3 regions of the Hathewaya limosa genome follow, and region 3 is predicted to be linked to each of the others. Evidence: riboswitches for the same ligand, from Rfam matches in the RefSeq annotation. Region 3 holds a riboswitch; each other region holds the start of a gene.
What was found. Region 3 has a riboswitch for thiamine pyrophosphate ahead of thiT (energy-coupled thiamine transporter ThiT). Riboswitches for the same ligand answer to the same signal wherever they lie in the genome.
Positions count from the first base shown of each region.

Region 1: it holds a riboswitch for thiamine pyrophosphate, as region 3 does, so the genes downstream of both, thiD (bifunctional hydroxymethylpyrimidine kinase/phosphomethylpyrimidine kinase) here and thiT (energy-coupled thiamine transporter ThiT) in region 3, are expected to answer to the same signal.
Region 2: it holds a riboswitch for thiamine pyrophosphate, as region 3 does, so the genes downstream of both, tenA (thiaminase II) here and thiT (energy-coupled thiamine transporter ThiT) in region 3, are expected to answer to the same signal.

Region 1 is NZ_JAUSWN010000020.1:3,146-11,363, reverse strand. Features, by position in the region: gene aroE (shikimate dehydrogenase) at 1-560, shown strand, start outside; gene QOZ93_RS10990 (shikimate kinase) at 582-1,082, shown strand; gene aroQ (type II 3-dehydroquinate dehydratase) at 1,084-1,518, shown strand; gene QOZ93_RS10980 (hypothetical protein) at 1,607-2,074, shown strand; TPP riboswitch at 2,357-2,471, shown strand; gene thiD (bifunctional hydroxymethylpyrimidine kinase/phosphomethylpyrimidine kinase) at 2,597-3,400, shown strand; gene thiM (hydroxyethylthiazole kinase) at 3,437-4,270, shown strand; gene thiE (thiamine phosphate synthase) at 4,286-4,918, shown strand; gene rpsA (30S ribosomal protein S1) at 5,527-6,705, shown strand; gene QOZ93_RS10955 (amidohydrolase) at 7,002-8,218, shown strand, end outside.
Region 2 is NZ_JAUSWN010000019.1:49,784-58,001, reverse strand. Features, by position in the region: tRNA gene QOZ93_RS10940 (tRNA-Met) at 119-194, opposite strand; gene QOZ93_RS10935 (DNA polymerase IV) at 442-1,413, shown strand; tRNA gene QOZ93_RS10930 (tRNA-Met) at 1,524-1,599, opposite strand; TPP riboswitch at 1,756-1,864, shown strand; gene tenA (thiaminase II) at 2,024-2,680, shown strand; gene thiT (energy-coupled thiamine transporter ThiT) at 2,711-3,292, shown strand; gene QOZ93_RS10915 (ABC transporter ATP-binding protein) at 3,509-4,294, shown strand; gene QOZ93_RS10910 (ABC transporter permease) at 4,297-5,958, shown strand; gene QOZ93_RS10905 (DUF1002 domain-containing protein) at 6,034-7,083, opposite strand; gene QOZ93_RS10900 (hypothetical protein) at 7,365-8,168, shown strand.
Region 3 is NZ_JAUSWN010000001.1:36,951-45,168, forward strand. Features, by position in the region: gene QOZ93_RS00140 (N-acetylmuramoyl-L-alanine amidase) at 1-1,485, shown strand, start outside; gene QOZ93_RS00145 (prolipoprotein diacylglyceryl transferase) at 1,584-2,342, shown strand; gene QOZ93_RS00150 (YhfM domain-containing protein) at 2,356-3,195, shown strand; gene QOZ93_RS00155 (Mrp/NBP35 family ATP-binding protein) at 3,222-4,079, shown strand; gene thiT (energy-coupled thiamine transporter ThiT) at 4,144-4,800, opposite strand; TPP riboswitch at 4,859-4,947, opposite strand; gene QOZ93_RS00165 (heavy metal translocating P-type ATPase) at 5,026-7,395, opposite strand; gene QOZ93_RS00170 (ArsR/SmtB family transcription factor) at 7,415-7,792, opposite strand; gene nrdD (anaerobic ribonucleoside-triphosphate reductase) at 8,162-8,218, shown strand, end outside.

The DNA.
Region 1 (8,218 bases), on a different contig from region 3:
GCGCTATAAATGTAGTTGATATAAAAAAAGGAAAAGCCATAGGGTATAATACGGATTATTATGGTTTTGGTATGACTTTAAAACATTTTGACATAGATATTCAGGGTGAAGAAGCAGTAATTTTAGGTACAGGGGGAGCATCTAGGGCTGTGGTGCAATATCTTGTGGATAATGGGATTAAAAATATTATTTTTGTAAGTAGAAATATTGAGGAAGCAAGAAAAAAATATCCTAAATATGAGATTATAAGTTATAAGGAGTTAGATACAATAAAAGAGAGTAAACTTGTAGTAAATTGTACTCCAGTTGGTATGTATCCTAAAAATGAGTTTACACCAATGGATAAGAAATATTTAAAAAAATTCAAAGCTGTTGTAGATATAATTTATAATCCATTAGAAACATTATTTTTAAAGGAAGCTAAGGAACAAGGTTTAAAAAGTGTAAATGGTATGTATATGTTGGTAGCTCAAGCTGTTAGAGCACAAGAAATTTGGAATGATATTGAAATTCCTTATGAGGTTGTAGATAAGATCTATGAATATATGATACAAAAATAAGTAATGGAGTAAAGTGTGAATATGAATATTGTTTTAATTGGTATGCCAGGGTGTGGAAAAAGCACCTTGGGTTCTTTTTTATCTAGAAGATTAAATTTAAGATTTATTGATTTAGATGAATATATAGAAAATAAACAAGAAAAAACTATAAAAGAAATCTTTAATAATGGAGAAGAGTATTTTAGAGATATAGAAACTGATGTGGTGAAAGAAGTAAGTATATTTAATTCTACTATAATTTCAACAGGTGGAGGAGTTGTAAAAAGATATGAGAATATACTACAACTTAAAAAAAATTCTATAATCATTTTTATAAATAGGCCTATAGAAGAAATTTTAAAGGATATAGATTGTGAAAGTCGTCCACTTTTAAAAAAAGGAAAAGAAAAATTATATAGGCTATATGAAGAAAGGTTACCATTGTATAAAAAGTATTGTGATGTAGAGATATTAAATGATAAACATATAGATTTAGTTTTAGGAGATATTATTAAATTACTTAAAAGAAAGGAAATAATTTAGAATGAGAATCTTAGTTATTAATGGACCAAATTTAAATTTTTTAGGTATTAGAGAAAAGGGGGTTTATGGCAAGGAAACTTATGAAGAATTATGCAATTTTATAGAAAACGAAGCTAAAAATCTTGGAATTGATATTGATATACGTCAAAGTAATATAGAGGGAGAGATTATAAATTTTATACAAGAAGCTTATGAAAATATTGATGGAATCATTATAAATCCAGGTGCATATACTCATTATAGTATAGCTATATTTGATGCATTAAAGTCTGTAAATATTGATACTATAGAAGTTCATTTAAGTAATATATATAAACGTGAAGAATTTAGACATAAATCAGTAACAGCTCCTGCTTGTGTTGGACAAATTTCAGGATTAGGTTTTTTAGGATATAAGTTAGCAATGGAAGCACTATATTATAGAAAAAATAAATAGATTTAATATAAATTATAAATAATAAATATTAGATTATACCACTGTTAAAGTTTAAAATAAAATTATAAAAGCTTTAGGAGGGGATTTTATGCATAAAGATCAATTAATAAACTTAGAACCTTCAGTTAGAGAACAAGTTATGAGAGAGGAACTTGGAGAAGAAAAGTGTAAGATTTTAGATAAGTATGGATTGCACCCTAATGAGAGAATATATTGGGAAAAAGTACAAGAAAAATATCCTACACAAGAATATTTTAGTCATAAATTTGCAGTAAAAAGTTCAGTACTAGGTATGATTTTTCATATATATAGATTATGTTTTGCTAAGACTAAATATTTTGAAAATAATTGGGATAAGTTTATTCCGTGTGTTTATACCCTTCGAGAAGGATTTATAGAAACAGAACTGTACAATATGGAATTTATTAAACATAAAAAAACAGGATTAATTATAGATCTAAGAGAACTATCTAAAATTCATTGGATTCAAGATTTTAAAGACTTATGCTTATATATAGAAAATAAAGAAAAAGAGTTAGAAAGAAAAATTGGATAGTATATAAAAATAAAAGATATAGATAACTTTTAATTAGAAATATATATAGTTATAAAAATGCAAATTCATATAAGGTGGATTTGCATTTTTATATTATTGAGTTAAATATTAAAAAATGTGGTCATTATTCATTTATAGAAAAAACTGAAGAGATTTTAGAAAGTATAGATAAATTTTTATTAAAACATTAAGTTATTATATAAATCATAGTAATTAATGATAACTTTTATTAAGATAATTAGTTGAATCTCTAAATGGGTTGTGATAATATGGAAGCAAAGTTAAATAAAACAGGGGTGCTAGAATATGGCTAGCTGAGATAAAGATCCTTAAAATCTTTGACTCTTTGACCTGATCTGGATAATGCCAGCGTAGGAAACATATTTATAAATTAATTTGTTTTTGTTACAAATTATATTTGTTTATGATAATGCAAATCCGAAACTGGATTTGCATTTTTGATTTTAAATTAAAAAATAAAAAGTTAGAGTAACAATATATTTACAATTAGGAGGAAATGATATGAAAAATGTTTTAACTATTGCAGGATCAGATAGCTGTGGGGGAGCAGGTATTCAAGCGGATTTAAAAACTTTTTCAGCGCATGGAGTTTATGGTATGTCTGTCATTACAGCTGTTACTGCGCAAAACACTATGGGAGTTCTAGCAGTTCAAGACATAGAAAGAGATATCATTGAAAAACAAATAAGCTGCATATATGAAGATATAGAAGTGAGTGCAGTAAAAATTGGTATGGTATCTAAGATAGAAACTATAGAAGCAATTGCAGAAGGTCTTTTAAAGTATAGAGCAAAAAACATTGTTGTAGATCCTGTAATGATTTCTAAAAGTGGATATGACTTATTAAAACCGGAATCAAAAGACACATTAATTAAAAAATTACTTCCTATAGCTACAATTGTTACACCTAATTTACCAGAAGCAGAAGTTATCTTAGAGAGAAAAATAACAACATTGGATGAAATGATTGAAGCAGCTAAAGAAATACATAGTAAAGGACCTAAAACTGTTTTAGTTAAAGGTGGTCATTTAGAAAATGATGCTACTGATGTTTTATATGATGGAAAAGAAATTTATTTATTAAAGGGTACAAGAATAGATACTAAAAATACACATGGAACAGGATGTACATTATCTTCAGCTATAGCTTCAAATTTGGCAAATGGTTATGATGTAAAAGAAGCAGTACAAAAAGCTAAGGAGTATATAACAATGGCTATTGAACATTCCTTTGCAATAGGACATGGAGTCGGTCCTACAAATCATTTTTATAAGTTATATAAAAGTTCAGGATTAATAGATTAATAAAATAAATTTTCGGTGTAAGGAGGGGAAATTTAAATGATAGAGGAGAATAGGGAAGTAAATGGAAGTATACTACAATCTTGTTGTGATACACTTACTGCTTTAAGAGAAAAAAAACCACTAATTCATCATATAACTAATTATGTTACAGTGAATGATTGTGCAAATATTACTTTAGCCATAGGGGCATCTCCTGTAATGGCAGATGATATAAATGAAGTTGAAGAAATGACATCAATAGCGGGAGCTTTAGTTATAAATATAGGTACATTAAATACAAGAACTGTTGATTCTATGATTAAAGCGGGAAAAAAAGCAAATGAACTTAATATACCAGTAATCCTAGATCCAGTAGGAGTAGGGGCTACAAAATATAGATTAGAAGTTGCAAAGAAACTTTTAGAAAATGTTAAGTTTACTGTGGTTAGAGGCAATATGTCAGAAATTAAAATATTATCGGGAATAAAATCAGGGATAAAAGGTGTTGATTCAACGGAGAGTTTAGACGGTAAAGAGAAAATAGCTAAAAATTTGGCTTTAAAATTAAAATCAGTTGTAGCAATAACAGGAGCCATAGATTGTATTTCTGATGGAAAAAGAATTGTTTCTATAGAAAATGGACATTCTATGTTATCTAATGTTACAGGGACAGGATGTATGAGTACTTCTTTAATAGCTTCGTATACTTCTATTTTCAAAGATGGTTTTATAGGTGCAATAGGTGGGTTAGTATCAATGGGTATAGCTGGAGAAAAAAGTTTTGAAAGTTTAGTAGATGGAGACGGAATAGGAACTTTTAGAATAAGAATTTTCGATAATATATATAATTTAACAGAGAGTGAACTTTTAAATAAAGCAAAGATATATTAAGAAGAAGGTGAGTATATGAAAAAATCTAATATAGATTATACTTTATATTTAGTAACGGATAGAGAAATTTTGGGAAATAGAAACTTAGAAGATGCTGTAGAAGAAGCTATTTTAGGTGGAGTTACCTTGGTTCAATTAAGGGAAAAAAATTGTTCAAGTTTAGAGTTTTATAATACTGCTAAAAATATAAAAGAAATTACACGTAAATATAATATACCTTTAATTATAAATGATCGATTAGACATAGCACAAGCAATAGACGCAGATGGAGTTCATATTGGACAAGAAGATATGCCAGTTGATCTTGCAAGGAAAATTTTGGGGCAACATAAGGTTATCGGAGTTTCAGCTCAAACATTGGAACAGGCACTTATAGCAGAAGAAGAAGGTGCAGATTATCTAGGTGTAGGAGCAATTTTTAATACTACTACTAAAAGAGATGCTATCCAAGATATGGGATTAAAAATATTGAAAGATATAAAAGTAAAAGTTAATATACCTATAGTTGGAATAGGTGGTATAGATCATAGTAATGCAAAAAGCGTAATCCAGACCGGTGCAGATGGAGTTGCTGTGGTTTCGTGTATTTTAAAAGAGACAGATATAAGAAATTCAAGTAAAAGATTATATGATATAGTTAAAAAATAAATATAATAATACTTTTTAAAAGTCCAAAAGTAACTTATATAAAATTACTTTTGGATTTTTTTATATATAAAAGATAATTTATTTCACTTAAAAAGTTACATATACTTTGAATTTATAAATTATGTAAGAAGAACTAAAGATAATTAAATATTTAGCCGAGAATCATAGAATAATCATTAGTTTTACAAATAAAATTTATAAGATAAGTAATATATAAAATCTTTTTTTAGAACTTGATAATACACTATGATAAAGTATAAAAAGATTTAAATGTTTTAAAAAGTTTATAATAATAAAATTTTTAAATAAAGTTATAGTATATAAAAGGCAATAATTTAAATATAAAGGTTATTTTAAGATTATATAGATTCTTATTTTTAAATCTAAAATATTATTATGTAGTTATATATTATAAAATACATATTTCACAAAAAATATTACAAAATTACTGAACCATTGAGATTAAATTTTTTATTAAAAGTTTAAAAAATTTGAAATTGTTATTGGATTATATGAGTTTTATACTTTAAATAAATTATAGAATTGGTATAATAAGTATAGAAATTTATTTTAGACTTCACTAGAATAAACAAAGGAGTTGTAAAAGCATGGATTTAAATAATAATGAGAACTTAACGATGGAAGAGGCTATGTTAGATATAGATAAGTCTATGAAAAAGATTAAGACAGGTGATATTGTAAAAGGAAAAGTAGTTTCTGTTTTAGAAAATGAAGTTATAGTAAACATAGGATATATGGCAGATGGAATAATTCCGGTTGAAGAGTTATCATTTGAAGATGTTGTACCAAGTGATGTAGTTAAAGAGACAGAAGAAATTTTTGTTTATATATTAAAGAGAGATGATGGAGAAGGAAATGTTCTTTTATCTAAAAAAAGAGCCGATGAAATTAAGCTTTGGAATTCTTTGACTGAACTTTATAACAGAAAAGAAAATGTAATATTTAAAGTTAAAGAGGTAGTAAAGGGAGGATTAAGAGGTTGTGTTAACGGACTAAAAGCTTTTATGCCGGCATCCCTAGTGTCAGCTGAATATACAGATGATTTAAATGTATACTTAGAAAAAGAATTAGAATGTAGAATAGATGAAATTAGTAAAAAAAATCAGAACATTGTTGTATCTAGGAAGGTTATAGAACTAGAAGAATTAAACAAAAAGAAAGAAATACTTTGGAATTCTATTAAAAAAGGGCAAAAAGTAAAAGGTGTTGTAACTAAAATAATGAATTTTGGTGCTTTTGTTGATTTAGGTGGAATAGAAGGTTTAATACATTTATCTGAATTAGCATGGAGAAAAGTTAAGAATGCTTCAGAAGTTGTTTCTATACGTCAACCGGTTAACGTATATGTATTAGATGTAGATAAAGATAAGAAAAGAATTGCTTTGAGTTTAAAACAATTAGGAGAAAATCCTTGGGACAATATTGAGGGAAGACTTATAGAAGGAAGTGTAGTAGAGGGTGTTATTACAAGACTTTTAGATTTTGGAGCATTTGTAGAGATAGAAGAAGGAATAGAAGGACTTGTACATGTAACTGAAATTTCTGATGAAAATATAGTTAAACCATCTAATATGCTTACAATTGGAGAAAGAGTTAAAGTTAAGATATTGTCCATAGATAAAGAAAATCATAGGTTGTCTTTAAGTATAAAGGAAGCTAAAGAAAAAGTAGTTGAAGATTTTTCAAGTTATGTGGATGATGAAGAAAATACAAATTCTTTAGGAGATTTATTTAAAGATAAACTAAAAAATTTAAATTTAAAATAATTTATATTATTGAATTTTATACAATAAGAATGAATTTTAACATTTAAATGTAGTAAGAAAGAGTATCTTAATTTTCCTAAAAATAAAGATACTCTTTTATTGTATTCTTATGCCATACAATACATAAAATGTAATAAATCTACGAAAATAAAAAGTAAGAACAAAAATAAAATTAAATAAATTTAAAATTTAATGAAATTATCCTTAAATATGATGAAATTACAGAAAGTTTAAATTATAATGTTAAGTGATAAATAAATTAATACATAATTTAAGAAAAATAGAGGGTGTTAATTGTGGATAATATAGATGAAATTTTAAAATTTAGAAGAGAATTTCATAAATGTGCAGAAGTAGGATGGTTAGAATTTGAAACAACTATAAAAATTATTGAATATTTAAATGAGTGGAACATAAAAACAATATATGGTAAAAAAGTACATAGTTTTAGAATGGGGTTACCTACAGAAGCACAGAAAGAGAAACATAAAAAGTGTGTTATAAAAAGAAATCCACAATTAAATCATAAAAAATATAAGGAAATTTTTGAAGGATATACTGGGGTAATAGGAGTTTTAGATACAAAGAGGCAAGGTAATAATACAATTTTACGTTTTGATATAGATGCCAATAATGTGGTAGAAACTGATGAAGAAAAGCACATACCAAACAAAGAGGATTTTGCCTCATATAATTATGGTATGATGCATGCTTGTGGACATGATGCACATATTGCAATAGGTCTTATGGTTGCAAAAGAAATAAGTAAACTTAAAAATGAACTTACAGGTAAAATATATTTTATTTTTCAACCGGCAGAAGAAGGTGTAAGAGGAGCAAGTAGTATAATAGATAGTGAAATAGGTGAAGAAATTTTTAAAAAAGCAGACTATTTTATTTCATCGCATATAGGATTTTCTGGAAAGGACAATGAAATTGTTTGTTGTACAGAGGGATTTTTAGGAACTACTAAATTAGATATAGAGTTTTATGGTAAAGCATCACATGCAGGTGCATGCCCTGAAAATGGTAGGAATGCCTTGTTAGGGGCTAGTAATTGTATTTTAGGATTATATAGTTTGACTCAATTTAGTGGAGGCATTAGTAGAATTAATGTGGGAACATTAATGGCTGGTACGGCCAGAAATGTAGTTCCAAGTATAGCAATTTTGGAAATAGAAACCCGATCAGATGAAGAAGAGATAAATATAGCATTAGTTAATAGAGTGAAAGATATTGTAAAGGGATCAGCTAATATGTATGGGCTAGATTATAAAATAAAAAAGCAGGGGATGACTAGTGCATATAAAATTGGTAATAGAAAATTTGGGTATGAGATTTACGACTGTTTAAGTAACTTAAATTTGAGTTTAATAAAAGTTAGTAATTTTGGAGCATCAGAAGATGCTACTTCTATGATGAGAAAAGTGGAGGAAAATGGAGGACAAGCAATATATATGATTATAGGTACAAATAGGGCAGATGAACATCATAATGAACATTTCGATATTAA
Region 2 (8,218 bases), on a different contig from region 3:
CGAGTGGGAGATTTATTTTTTACGCAAAAAGCTGTCGCACTATTTTTTAGTGCGACAGCCCCATTTTAAAATTGCAATAATTAAAAATAAAAAAACCATACTTTAATAGTATGGTTTTTGGTTGCGGGAGCAGGACTTGAACCTACGACCTTCGGGTTATGAGCCCGACGAGCTACCAGCTGCTCCATCCCGCGTCATTATTAAAATTATTAATTTCAAACAACTTATATATTTATAATACTCTATATAGTGATTCAAGTCAAGTAAAATTAAAAAATAATTATTTCGATATGAATTAAAGGAAGCCAAAAGACCTCCTTTAATAATTGTAATGCTAAATATTTTTAATACTCATACTGATATTAAAAATATTTAGCATTTTTTAAAATAGAGAATATAATAATATTTAAAGAGTATTTAAGAGAAAGGATTGCCAAAGGTATGGAAAGAAAAATACTTCATGTAGATATGGATGCATTTTTTGCTTCTGTAGAAATAAAAGATAATCCCAAATTAAAAGGAAAGCCTGTTATTGTAGGTGGAATTAGTGAAAGAGGAGTAGTTGCAACTTGTTCTTATGAGGCAAGGGCTTATGGAATAAGGAGTGCTATGCCTGTCTATATAGCTAAAGCAAAATGCTCCAAGGCAATTTTTTTGCCTGTTAGAATGTATAGATATAAAGAAATTTCATCTAAAATATTTGATATATTTTATTCCGTAACTCCTTATGTAGAACCTGTAAGTATAGATGAAGCTTATTTGGATATAACTCATTTAAATAAAGATCCCATTAAAATAGCCCTTCTTATAAAAGAAAATGTTTTAAAAGAATTAGGACTTACACTATCCATTGGTATATCTTATAATAAATTTTTAGCAAAACTTGCATCAGATTGGAATAAACCAAATGGTATTAAAGTAATAACGAAGGAAATGGTACCCAAAGTACTTTTTCCACTTTCAATAAATAAGGTTCATGGACTTGGAAAAAAATCTGTTAAAAAACTTAATAATATAGGTGTTTTTAATATTGAAGAGTTATATGCATTATCAAAAGATTTTATTATTAATTACTTTGGAAAATCTGGATTGGAGATATATGATAGAATACGTGGAATAGATAATAGAAAGGTAAATACTTTTAGAGAGAGAAAATCTATAGGAAGGGAAATAACTTTAAAAAAAGATACAAAAAATAAACAACAATTAAAATGGTATATAGAAAATTTTGCTGAGTTTATAGAAAATACATTGGAAAAGGAAAATATGCAAGGAAAAACTATAACTATAAAATTAAAAACCACTTCTTTTGAAACTCATACTAAAAGTAAAACATTATTAAAATACATATGTAAAAGTAGAGAAATACAGGAATATGGGAATGAGATGTTAAATGAAATAGAATTGGAATAACTATATCATCTTTAGAACATAAAAAAGAAGAACAATTAAGTTTATTTTAAACTCAAGGAAATTTAATATGGATTCAAAATAAAAAAACCATACTTTAATAGTATGGTTTTTGGTTGCGGGAACAGGACTTGAACCTACGACCTTCGGGTTATGAGCCCGACGAGCTACCAACTGCTCCATCCCGCGTCATTATTAACTTTATAGTTCCAACTAACTTATGAACTAATTATAACCTATATATTAAAATAAGTCAAATAAAAAGAAAATTTATTAAAAGATTTAAAAGGTAAAAAAATATATAGATTTTATGTTTTAAATCTTTTATAATAACTACATAAATAAATATCTAGCTAGGGGTGCCGATTTTCATTAGGCTGAGAGATAGTAAAACTATTAACCCTTTTAACCTGATTTGGATAATACCAGCGTAGGAAAGCTTATTAATATAATACTAAGAGAAATTGTATATTCATATAATTTATTTTTATTAGTATTTTTATGTGTAATTAAAAGTTATGTTCCTAAATGGACATAACTTTTTTATTTTAAGATTTTTTTAAAATAAGTTTTTTCATTGTTGGAGCAGATATTAAAGAAAGGTGAAGTAATTATGAAATTTACACAGTATTTGTTTCAAAAATCAGAAAAAATATGGGAGGAGTATTTAAATCATCCCTTTATAAAAGAGTTAGCAGAAGGGTGTTTACCAAGAGAAAAGTTTCAATACTATCTTATTCAAGATTATTTATATCTTAAAGAATACTCTAAATCATTTTGTGTCGGAATTATAAAGGCTTCAACTATGGAAGAAATGAAATTTTTTTATAATTCCATAAAGGGAACTATGAATGATGAGACAGAAGTGCATATTAAATACTTAAAGAATTTTGGATTTGAACCATGGCAAGTTGAGAAGATGGAATCAAACATAGTTAATACTAGTTATACAAGCTATATGTTATCCAAATCATTAGAGGGAAATATAAGAAAATGCGCTATTGCTACATTGCCTTGTACATGGAGTTATAATTATATAGGAAAATATATTCAAAAAATTTATAAAGAAAAATTAGATAATAATTTTTATAAACCTTGGATAGATTCATATGCATCAAAAGAGTTTACTGATTTCACAAATGAATGGTTAGATTATGTAGATAAAATTTGCACTGATATAACTGAAGATGAAAAAAAAGAATTATTAAATATTTTTATAACATCTAGTAAATATGAAAAACAATTTTGGGATATGGCTTATAATAAATAAGACATTTAGAGTAATTAGGGAGAACAAAAGATGATTAATATTATTGGTTTGATAATATCTATAGGATTATTAGGAATTTATATAATAAATTTAATAAAATATAAATTTACAACTAATATGATAGTAAAAATAGGGGTAATTAGTTCTCTATCTTTTGTATTATATTTAATTCACTTTATAAGATATCCTCAGGGCGGGGGAATAACGTTGTTTTCTATGCTTCCTGTAATGATTCTTTCAATATTATATGGAAATATACCAGGAGTTACAGGTGGTTTAATTTTTGGATTACTTAAGTTGTTAAATGGAGCAGTTATAGTACATCCATTACAATTTTTGTTGGATTATATTTTAGGAACAATGGCATTAGGGGTAGCAGGAACTTTTGGAAAAGACAAAAAGTATAACATTATATTAGGAAGTTTATTTGCTACAGGATTAAGTCTTTTGTCCTCTGTAATATCTGGAGTATTATTTTTCGGGCAATATGCTCCAAAAGGAATGAATGTTTGGTTATACTCTATCATATATAACGGATCTAGTGCAGGAGTAGAGGCAGTATTAACTACAATACTTATAGCAATAATACCTATAAAAAAGTTTATAAAATAAATAATTGTATAAAGTTTATTTGTTATGATGTACATAAAGTTATAAATATATAGAAAGAGTAAGAAGTTAATTTTCTTATTCTTACTATATATTTTTTATTTTATGGCCAATATTATTTCAATAACTTATATGTAAAGTAATGTAGACAGAAATAATATATAATGTTAAAATATTCATAAAAAATTAACAGAATAATAATGGGGGAACAAATATATGATGGAAGAGGATGTAATAATAAAGATTCGAGATCTTTATATGATTTTTGGTACGAAACAAGTATTAAAAGGAATCAATCTAGATATTCATAAAGGGGAAATTATAGGATATATTGGTCCTAATGGGGCAGGAAAAAGTACAACAGTTAAAATAATGTTAGGACTTTTAAGAGATTATAAAGGAAGTGTTGAAATTTTTGGTGAAGATATTTTAAAAGGAAATGGAGAATATAAAAAACATATAGGATATGTACCTGAACTCTCAGAGTTATATGACAGCTTAACTGGTAAAGAATATCTTACATTTGTAGGAGAGTTATATGGTATAGAATATAATACAGCATTATATAAAAGTAGACAACTTATGAAAATATTAGGAATGGATAATGCTTTTAATTCTAGAATTTTAACATACTCTAAAGGTATGAGACAAAAAATATTACTAATAGCAAGTCTAATACATGATCCAGATATATTATTTTTAGATGAACCTTTAAGTGGATTGGATGCAAATAGTGTAATGATAATAAAAGAGATATTAGCTAATTTAGCAGCACAGGGGAAAACAATATTTTATTCATCACATATAATGGATGTGGTTGAGAAAATAAGCAGTAGGATATTACTTTTAAATAATGGTGTAATAGCAGCAGATGGAACTTTTGAAGAACTTAAGGAAAAATCTCATGAAGGATCATTAGAAAGTATATTTAATGAATTTACAGGTTTTACTGAACATAAAGAGATAGCAGAACAATTTACTTCTATTATACAAGGAGTGAATTAGATATGAAGGAATTTAAGAGTTTAAAGTTTATAGACAAGTTTAAAAGTGTTTATACTAAGTTTGGTGTAGATTATGATATTATGAGGTCTATTGTAAAAATTAAATTAACTATGGACAGAAGAAAGGTTCCAACAGTTTTTAATAGGCAAAAAAATAGTGATAAAGAAGAAAGTAAAATGGAATCTTCTATAGTTCTAAATGGTTTTATGGGGATTATCTTAGCCTTATTTATAGGATTTAAAATTAATATATTATGGCAGATGACTGTTTATTTTTTTATGCTTATGTTTTTTGTTCTAACAATATTTATGTCGGATTTTTCAACAGTTCTTTTAGATGTTCGTGATAAAATCTTAATAGGAACTAGAGGTGTAGATTCTAGGACATTAAATGCAGCTAAATTAACTCATATACTTATATATATGTTTAGTTTAACATTATCTCTTACAGGAGTTTCTATATTAGTTTCATTAAGATATGGTGTGTTTTTTACCTTAGTATTTTTACTAGAGATAATATGTATAGATATATTTATGATAATAATAACTACTTTTGTTTATTTCTTAGTTTTAAAGTTTTTTGATGGAGAGAAACTAAAAGACATGATAAACTTTGTACAAATTATTTTAAGTATATTTATAACACTTTTTAGTCAATTGGCAGGTAGAATTTTTGATGTTGTAGATATACAAGTTAATTTTACAAGTAAGTTATGGCATTACTTTGTAATTCCAATGTGGTTTGCATCACCGCTTACAATGATTGAATCAGGAGAAATTAAAGGATATTTAATAGCACATACATTATTGGCAATAATTATACCTATAGTTTCAATTATTATATATTGGCAACTGACACCTAAGTTTGAAGAATATCTAGAAAAATTAAACAATAATACATGCAAAAGTAAAAAAGAAAAAGAGAAATTTTCATTTAGAATAAGTAGAATAATATGTAGAAATAGACAGGAGAGAATATTTTTTAATTTTTCTTATAATTTATTTAGTAGTGAAAGAGAAATTAAATTTAGAATATATCCTAGTCTGGGTTTAGCTTTAGCTTTTCCATTAATAATGATCTTTCCAGCAAGTCATGAGAATATGGTTAAAGGCTTTGCACAATGGAAAACATCTATGAATAATTCAAAGACTTATTTATTGATTTATTTTGCTGTAATGTTGTTATGTACAGTTGCTACAAACATAAAATATTCGCAAAAATTTCAAGGTTCATGGGTTTATATAACTTCTCCAGTAGATGAAATTTCAAATATCTTCAAAGGTTGTTTCAAAGCTATATTTTATAAGTTTATATTTCCTATATTTATTTTACTTAGTATTTTGTGGGTATTTATTTTTGGGATAAAGGTTATTCCTCAATTAATAATAGTGTTCTTAGTAATTATTATATTAAATCTTTTCTCCTTTTATCTAATGGATAAGGCGTTGCCTTTTTCCGAAAGTGATAAAAGTATTAAGGCAGAAGGAGATGTGGCGCCTTATTTATTAGGAAGCATATTAACAGGTATTTTTGGAGGAGTTCATGCTGTATTTATATTTTTTTGGCCCATAGGTGTGTATATATATGGAGCAGTATTAATTTTAATAATTATTTTATCATGGAGAAAAATTTTTAATATACCTTTGGAGAAATTAATGAAATAAAATAAATAAAATTTTATAAATTACTTAAATAAAAAATATCTCTAGGAAATAATGACATTTCCTAGAGATATTTTTTTATTGAGCAGTACTAGTATTATTTGAATTATCTTGTGAAGATGTTGAAGTAGAAGTACTAGATTGTTTTTCTTTATTTGATTGTGGAGTACTTAAATTATTGGCAGAAGGTGATTTATTTCCATCTTCTGTTTTAGGAGAATCGCTATCTTTTTTAGTATCATCTGAACTACTAAAAAGATTTTTTATTGCATTCCAAATATCCACGAAAAATTGTTTTATTTTTGCCCAAAAACCTTTTGCTTCTTCACTTGTAAAAGTATCTTTTAATTTATTTGAGACATCATTTAGTTGATCTTTTAATTGAGAAAAATTTAAATCTAATTTATTAATTTTTCCCATTAATTTAGTAATACTATTAATATCTTCTTGACTTAAACTTTGTCCAACATTGTTTGTTACATTTACTACTATTTTTTCTATTTCTTTTTCAGTTTTAGGTTTTTCTTTAATTACATCTTTTTTTACTTCGTTTATTAAACCAGCTGCTTGATCTTGTCCAATTTTTTCACCTAATTTACCTGTAGTTACTAATTCTTCGTTAGCAACTTTCTTTTTATTCTCATCAAGTTTTTCTCCACCCTTACTGTTTTCAAAACCTTTTAATATTCCTGTAAGAGCGGCAGTACCTGATACATTAAAAGGTGCAGCAGCTTTAACATTAGCATTTTGTATACCAGCAGTAATCAACGCATTCTTTATCATGTTTTCAGTAACCCAATAAAGATTATGAGTAGATATAGTTAATCCATTTTTATTAGTTGGGTCTACATAAGAACAAGATATAGATTTTGTACCTAATTCTTTTTGAGATGCAACACCTTTTAAATATTTTTGTTCTTCTGTATTTGTAACTTCTAAAATATTAGCATCATTTTTGGTAACACCAAAGTATTTAAGCATTTCTTCCTTTTGTTCTTTACTTAAATCAGCTCCTATTGTAACAACTTTAAAAGCATCTGCATAAGCTTCCTTTACCGGTAAGGCTGTTAAAAAAGATAAAGAAAGTACGATAACTAAAAATTTGCTTATTAATTTGTTGAATTTCATTTTTAAGAAACTCCTTCCTTTTGTTGTCCATAATAAAAAATATTTAATTGTTAATAAAAAATATTATATCACATATGAAAATTAAAATAGTGTAAATAAGTTTACAAAAACTCTTAAAGTTATATTAAAAATATTACAATTAAATTAAGAAATTCTATAGGCACAAAACTTGTAAAGATTTCATATCATTAAAGTATAGGTCATTATAGATCTATAATGACCTATACAAATTTCATATTTTTAATTTCTAAATAAAACGGATAAGGAAGAGTGATATACAAATGAGCGAAAACGATAGTTCAATGGTACAATCATTTAATGATGATAATTGCGAAATAAATGTAGAGTCAAAGGTTTTAAGTACTAGTGATTGCGTAAAGGATAATGGCAAAGGGAAATATAAAATATCTAAAGTTTTAGGTAATGTAGAGACTAATACTGCAATTATCAATAAAGTAAATATACCTGGTGGATTTACTGAAATAAAAGGAATAAAAAGAGATGTCGTAGTTACACAAGCAAAATTAATAGGAGGACAATTATTTGTAGAGGGTTATATTATAAATAATATAAGTTATGTAACACCTTCACAAGGATATTCAAAATCTTGTTGTATGGCTCATAGAAATATATGGAATGATATAGATGTTAAAACACCATTCAGTATGGGTATCGATGCTTCTGACTTAGATGGAAAAATGCACATGAATAAATGTATAAAAACTGAATGTCCATATGCAAATAATACTATGAAAAATAATAGATGTGATACTGGTACTATGGGTTCATCTCTTTGTGAAAAGTTAAGCTATGAGAAAAAGGTATTTAATGAAATTCCTTATTGTGAATTAAATTCATTTGAAATTTCCGAATTAACTATAAATAAAATGCCTCAATGTGATAATTGTCATGATAAGTGTTGTGATGACTATAGAAAAGTATATTGTAGTATAGTTCAAAAAATAGTTCTTAAATTAGAGTTAAGTATACTAGTTGAAGGTTATAAAAAAATGCATCATTCTGAATACAATACAGAATTTTGTAATCCAGAAAGATGTCAAATGAACGTTGATACAGAATTTTAATAATAACTTTTAAAAGTTATTATTAATAAAATATTATAGCGCTGCTAACA
Region 3 (8,218 bases):
ATGTATCAATTTTGGCTTAAGGATAAGAGAACAAATAAATGGATGATGCTAAAAGATTATGGAGAAAATAATACCATAGTATGGACATCACCTTTAGAAGGAAAAGATTATTTATTAGGAGTACATGTAAAAGATAAGTATAGTGATAAGAGATTGGATAGTTATAAATATGAAGGTATTCAATTAGTATCACAAAGTCCACAAAATACAATTTTAAATAGTTTTGAAGTGTATGATAGAAATAGCATTATAACAAATAATTTATTTAATAAAGGAAAGGCTTATACAATAAAAGTAAAGGCATTTTCTGCTACAAAGCCATTGTACCAATTTTGGCTTAAGGATAAAAGAACAAATAAGTGGACAATACTAAGGGATTATAGTGAAAGTGATATGTTTAGTTGGATATCACCTAGTGACGGAGAAAATTATTTGTTAGGAGTGCATGTAAAAGATAAATATAGTGATAAAAGACTAGACCTATATCAATATAAATCTATAAAAGTTATAGGAGAATCTATAATAGCCAATGTAAAGAATTTTAAAATATACCAAAATAGTAGTGAAATAACAGATGGTAGACTTAAACAAGGTGAACAATATAATTTAAAGGCATGTGCTATAGCAACTTCAAAACCATTGTATCAATTTTGGATTAAGGATAAAAGAAATGGTAAATGGACAATGTTAAAAGATTATAGTGAAAAGGATACAATTACATGGATGTCACCAAATGAAGGAAAAGACTATTTGTTAGGAGTACATGTAAAAGATAAATACAGTATAAAAAGGTTAGATACTTTTAAGTATGTACCAATTACTATTTTAGGTGGAATTAATACTAAAAAGGCAAAAATAGTTTTAGATGCTGGTCATGGAAATAAAAATATTACTTACGGTGTTATTGATTCTGGATGCATAGGAGTAGGTGGCGTAAGAGAATGCGATTTAACTCAAATGTTAACAATGAAGGTAGGACAATATTTAAAAGAACGTAATTTCGATGTTATTTATACACGAGATTATCTAAAAGGTTATAAAGAGGTTAAAAATGATTTACAACAAAGATGTGATATTGCTAATTATAATAAAGCAGATTTATTTGTAAGTTTTCATTTTGATTCAATTGGTAACCCTAAAGTTGAAGGAGTTAGTACACATTATAGTAGTTATAGGCCTAACTTAGATAATTCAGGATTACAAACTATAAATGATATAATATATGATAAAACACCTTGTATTCAGGCTATAAAAAGTAAAGAATTATCTGATATAATATGTAAAAGATTATCAGAATTGGGGTTTAAAAATAGAGGATCTAAAGATCATAATCTATATTTAACTAGAAATAGTAATATGATCTCTTTACTTATAGAATGTGGATTTATTACAAATCCATCAGAGGTTAAAAAGGTGGAAAATCCAATAATACAAACTAAAATGGCCGAAAAAATTGGAGAGGCTATAAGTGATTTTTTAAAGTAAAATAAGGATTTGATTTAAGCGTAAAGTAGTATTATAATTAAATAAAGTCAAAATTGGGGGAGCCTTGGCTTCCCTTATTTGTTTAATTGGAGGGCTATATGAAAATAACCTTATTTGAAATATTTGGAATAAAAATACGTAGTTACGGGCTAATGATAGCTATAGGAATAAGTGTGGCATTACTATTATTAGATAAACAAAGTAAAAAAATGGGATATAATGAAGATGATATATGGGGATTATTTTTATGGTCTATATTAAGTGGAGTTTTAGGTGGTAAAATTTTATGGATTATTACTGAATTTAAAACTGTTATGGAAAATCCTAAAGTTTTACTTAATATAGGATATGGTTTTGTTGTTTATGGAGCCATAGGTGGTGGAGCGCTTGCAATTTGTATATATTGTTTAAGAAAAAAATGGAATGTGTTAAAGGTATTTGATATGGTTGCACCATTAGTAGCCATTGCACAAGGATTTGGAAGAATAGGGTGTTTACTTGCGGGATGTTGTTATGGGGCGCCTACACATTCACATTTAGGAATAGTTTTCCCAGAGGGATCCATGGCACCTTCTGGAATAAGGCTGCATCCAACTCAAATTTATTCATCTATATTTGATTTTATTCTAGGAATATTATTGTTTTGGTATTTTAATAAAAAACCCAAAGAAGGAAAAGTATTCGGGGCATATATGATTTTATACAGTATAGGAAGGTTTTTAGTTGAGTTTTTAAGAAATGATCCTAGAGGAAATGTAGGGAATTTTTCTACATCACAATTTATTGCTATATTTACATTGATTTTGGGTATATGTATGTTTAATATACATAAGTTTAAAAAAGTAAAAAATAATTAGCGAGGTAGCATAGGTGTATAAAAAAATATGTAGCTTATTTTTGATTTTGATTATAAGTTTTAGTTTTATAGGATGTAATAAAATAGAAAATTTAAAAGTTAAGTTAGGACTTAAAAATAAGGATTTTGAATTTATGAAATCTGATACGATTAAGGAAGTAGTAATTCAAAGTAATAGAGATAAAGGGTTTAGATTTGTAGTAACCAATGAAGAGGTTATAAAAGAAGCGTACAGTATTTTGACATCAGGGAAAAAAGTGGAAGTTAAATCTAAATTAGATCCAGATTATATATTTGAAGTTCATGAACGTGGAGGAAAAGTACGCAAATTTTATTATATAGCAGGATTAGATAAACAAGATGGGGGAAATTTATATAGTGAAGATGGGAAGAATATATATGTTGTTTCTTCTAGATTAGATAATGATATATTAGGTGACTTTGAGAATATTAGAAAACCAAGAAAGTTTAAAGATGTATATTATGAATCTATTTCACAATGCATAAAAAGGTTTTTTAAAGATAGTAAGGATACAAAGTTAATAGACAAAGAATTTGCTATCAGTATAAAAGATGATTTTGATGTACAAAAATTTTTACTATCCTTGGACATTGAGGAATTTAAGAGTGACTTAGCTGAGGACTATCCTAATGTTAAGATAAAGGATGATACCTTAAAATCTGATTTTACAATTGATGTACAAACTGAAGGATATAAAAGTATAGTATATAAATCAATTATTAGTTTTATAGATAATAAAACTAATAAGAAAAAATCCTATTATATATGGTCTACTTATGAAAATAAGAATTGGACAATAAAAATTGAAGAAAAGAAACCACAAGGGTTTTAATAAAACAACTTAGGAGGGGATATGTAATGAGCAGTTGTGAAGGTTGCAAAAATAAAGATAATTGTTCAAAGGCAAGTGAAAATAAAGGCTGTAATTTTATAATGCCTAAATTTGGAAAAATTAAAAATGTTATAGGGATAATCAGTGGGAAAGGCGGAGTTGGTAAATCTACAGTTACAGGTATATTAGCTACTAAGCTTAAAAATGAAGGATATAGTGTAGGGGTTTTGGATGCAGATATTACAGGACCATCTATGCCAAGATTTTTTGGTATTAACAATAAAAGGTCTTCTATTGAAGCAACAGGAGAAGAAAATTCTTTTAAGTTTATTCCAGTAGAAACTGAAGGAGGAATCAAGGTTAATTCCTTAAATCTTCTTACAGAGAATGAAGGAGATCCTGTTATTTGGAGAGGCCCTGTTATAAATGGAGTTTTAAATCAAATGTTTACGGACACAGTTTGGGGTGAATTAGATTATCTTTTAATTGATATGCCACCTGGTACAGGAGATGTAGCATTAACAGTAATGCAAAGTTTACCTTTGAATGGTGTTATTGTTGTTTCAACGCCTCAAGATATGGTATCAATGATTGTAACTAAAGTTATTAGAATGGCAAAGAAATTAGATATTAATGTATTTGGTGTTGTAGAAAATATGAGTTATGTTAAATGTAAATGTGGTGAGAAAATTAAAGTATTTTCTAATAAATCAGCGGAAGAAGGGGCTAAAGAATTGGGGCTACCATTGCTTGCTGAAATGCCTATAAATAAAGATTTAGTAGAGCATATGGAAAAAAGAACTATAGAGAAATTTATAAATGAAGAAGAAGATTATAATATGTTTCTTAAAAATTTTAAACTTCAATATTCAATGAATAAATAGTAAATTAGATTAAATATAAAAGGGGCTGTCGCACTAAAAAATAGTGCGACAGCCCCTTTTATATTTAAATTCTAGCTTTATTTTTATTTACTGAATTAAAATTACTAATTAAATTTTTAATTGGTAATAGATTAATTATAATGCAGGAAATAATAAATTCTATGCTTAAAAATGAAATGTTATAAACTAATGAATAAATATATGGATTTTGTCCCTTAGCGTATTCAGAGAAGAAAATTATACCGGATAAGAAATGACATAATAATCTACCTAAAATAGCTATTAATATACCTAAGCTTATTTTTATATGAGATTGTATGGGAGTATCTTTACTATAATTAGGTTTAATAAATCCGCCTATACCAATCATCATAAAGGCTAGTGGATAGTCTAATAATAATTGAATAGGATGTACAACATATCCTCCTAAAAATAAATTTAGTATACCTAAAATAAAACCTCCTAACATTCCAATTTCAGGTCCATAGATAAAAGACAATAAAAGAATTGGAATTAAACTACCAGGTGTAACACTTCCACCTTGGGGCATTTTAAATAATCTAAATTGACCTAGCACTGTAGCTATAGCAATGGTAAGTCCAATAGTTACTATTGAAGAGGTAGTTAATTTTACTTTTTTTATTCTAATAAATAAAAGTAAAAGAACTAGAACAATTAAAACAGATAATATGTTTGGAACGGAAAATAGTTCTTTTGGCATATAAAAAACCTCCTTAAAATAATGTGCAGGAGGTATAAGAAATACTCATATAATATACATATAAGATATTATGCTTTCCTACGCTGGGATTAACCAGATCAGGTTCGAGGGTATTTCTCAGTCTAATTGACACCCCTAGCACAAAAAATTTAATTTTAAAAGTGCTTATTAAATACTGCATGTATATTATAGTTTATATTGTAATAATTTACAACGTATATATAATTATTTTAGTTTTAAAATTCTCATAGAATTTAGTATAGCTAATAGAGCTACACCTACATCTGCAAAAACTGCTTCCCACATATTAGCAAGACCCAATGCTGCTAATATAAGAACTAAAAGTTTTATTCCAAGAGCTAAAATTATATTTTGTGTAACAATTTTACGGGTGAATTTAGATATTTTAAGAGCATCAAATATTCTTGAAGGCTCATCATTCATTATAACCATATCAGCGGCTTCTATTGCCGCATCAGAACCAAGACCACCCATTGCTATACCAATGTCAGCTCTGGCCAAAACAGGTGCATCATTTATTCCATCTCCAACAAAGGCCACTTTAGATTTACCTTTTTTACCTTGTAAAATTTCTTCAAATATTTTTACCTTTTCTTGTGGTAACAGTTCCGCATAAAATGTATCTAATTTTAATTCCTTTGCTACTTTTTCAGCTGTAATTTTATTATCACCAGTTAACATAATTGTATTATTTATTCCACTAGATTTTAATTGATTAATAGCTTCTACAGAATCTTGTTTAATTTTGTCAGAAATAACAATACTACCTATAAATTGATTATTTACTGCAATATATACTACAGTTCCTGTACTTTCGCATTTTTTAAAAGTAATTTCAAATTTATCCATTAATTTAGAGTTTCCTACTAAAATTGTGTTTTTCTCGAAATCTACTTTTGTGCCATGTCCAGCTATTTCTTCATAATTTTTTAGCATGTTTTTATCTATTGGTTTGTTATATGCAGAAATTATAGACTTAGCTATAGGATGAGAGGAATAACTTTCACAAATTGCTGCATATCTTAATAATTCTTCTTCCGAAGCTGAATTTGTAGTATTTAATTCTGTAACTTCAAAAATACCTTTAGTTAGTGTACCAGTTTTGTCAAATACAATAGTATCTACAGAGTTTAGAGCTTCTAAATAATTACTTCCTTTTATTAAGACACCTTTTTTAGATGCAGCACCGATTCCACCAAAGAAACCAAGTGGTATAGAAATTACTAATGCACAAGGACAAGAGACTACAAGGAATATAAGAGATCTTCTAACCCAGTCTGATAGAACTGAATCTTTTATAAACATTGGAGGTATAAATGTAAGTGCAATAGCGCAAATAACTACTAAAGGAGTATATACCTTTGCAAATTTAGTAATAAATTTTTCAGCTTCGGCTTTTTTTGAGCCTGCATTTTGAACTAAATCCAAAATTTTAGAAACTGTAGATTGTGAAAATGATTTTGTAACCTTTACATAAAGCATTCCATTTTGGTTTATAAATCCACTTAACACTTCATCTTTAACTTTTATATTTCTTGGTAAAGATTCTCCTGTTAAGGCAGAAGTATCAACAGAGGATTCACCTTCGATTACTATACCATCAAGTGGTACTTTTTCAAAAGGTTTAACAAGTATAATATCATTTATAGAAACATCGTCAGGAGATACTTCTTCTATAGAGTCACCAACTTTTAAGTTAGCCTTATCAGGTTTTATATCCATTAAGTCAGCAATTGATTTTCTTGAACGATTAACGGCTATATTTTGGAAAGTTTCGCCAACTTCGTAAAATAGCATAACAGCCACAGCTTCAGGAAATTCCTTAATAGCGAAAGCACCTAAAGTTGCTATAACCATTAAAAAGTTTTCATCAAAAATTTCCCCAGTTTTAAAGTTCTTTAAAGCTTTAATTAAGACTTTTCCACCTATACTTAAATAACTTATTATAAAAAGAGTTAATTCTGTATAAAAGGTAAATTTACCTATAAGAGCAACTAAAAATAATATAGTACCAATACCAATTCTAATAAAATCTTTTTTGTTTATTAAAGATAATGGAGATTCTTGTTCAGTATTTGATTTATTTGATGAGTTATTTGATTTCTTAAATTTTACAACTACATCAGGTTCAGTTTTATTAACAATGTTTTTAACTTCAGTAAAAATATCATTTTTAGAAGTCTTATTATTTATCTCAAGAGTTAAAATTGAAGTGGAAAAATTAAAAATAGCTTTATGAACATTAGGAAGTTCATTAACCTTATTTTCAATCTTAGCAGCACAATTGGCACAATGAAGTCCTTCTAAGATAAGTTCTACTGTAGCAGTAGAGCTACATGGTTTATTCTTTGACATAATTTCTACATCAGGTTCTAATTTATGAATTATAGATTTAATTTCTGCATACGTTTCTTCTTTTATAGATTCATCCTTTAGTATATAAGAAAGTGTTAAAGTTGAAAAATTCAAAGTACATTCTTGGATATTGGCTAAACTTTTTATTTTAGATTCAATTTTAGCTGCACAGTTTGGACAATCCAAACCTTTTAATATTAGAATATTTTCTTTATTCATTATATCACCTCATAATTAACTAAATTTCATTTATATGATCTAAGGCCATATGAAATATTTGTTTTATGTGATCATCATCAAGAGAATAATAAACCGATTTTCCTTCTTTTCTGTATTTAACAAGTCTGGATTGTTTTAAAACTCTTAATTGATGAGAAATAGCAGACTGATTCATTTGAAGTAAAGCTGCTATATCACAAACACACATTTCAGATTTAAATAGTGCAAAAATTATTTTTATTCTTGTAGAGTCAGAAAAGACTTTAAATAAATCTGAAACATCTTGTAGAGTATCTTCATCTAACATTTCAGTATTAACTTTATTTATTATATCTTGATGAAGAGTTTTACATTCACAAAAATCTATATTTGAGTTAGAGGTATTACTTTTTTTCATTAAGTCATCTCCTTTATAAGTATAATATAAACATATGATCATATATTCATATGTTTATATTATACTATCATTATATGGAATTAAAATCAATATGCGTACACAAAAAATAAAAAATAATTAAAAAATTTTTTAAAGATTTTTTTGAATTTTAGGTAAAAAAAGTGAAAGTAGGCTAAATGCCTATGTATGCATAATTTACCATAATAAAATACATTACATGAATAAAAACAGAATAAAACAAGAGAAAATTTATTAAAATTAAACGTAGTGTAGGATTTAAAGATTAAATTAAAATTGATTATAAGAGATTAAAATAGTATAATAATCCGAGTATGGCAAACAATATATTGTATAAGGAGGCTAAAAAATATGCTATATGTTGTAAAGCGTGATGGACGAAGAGTTCGATTTGATTCCTCCAAAGTC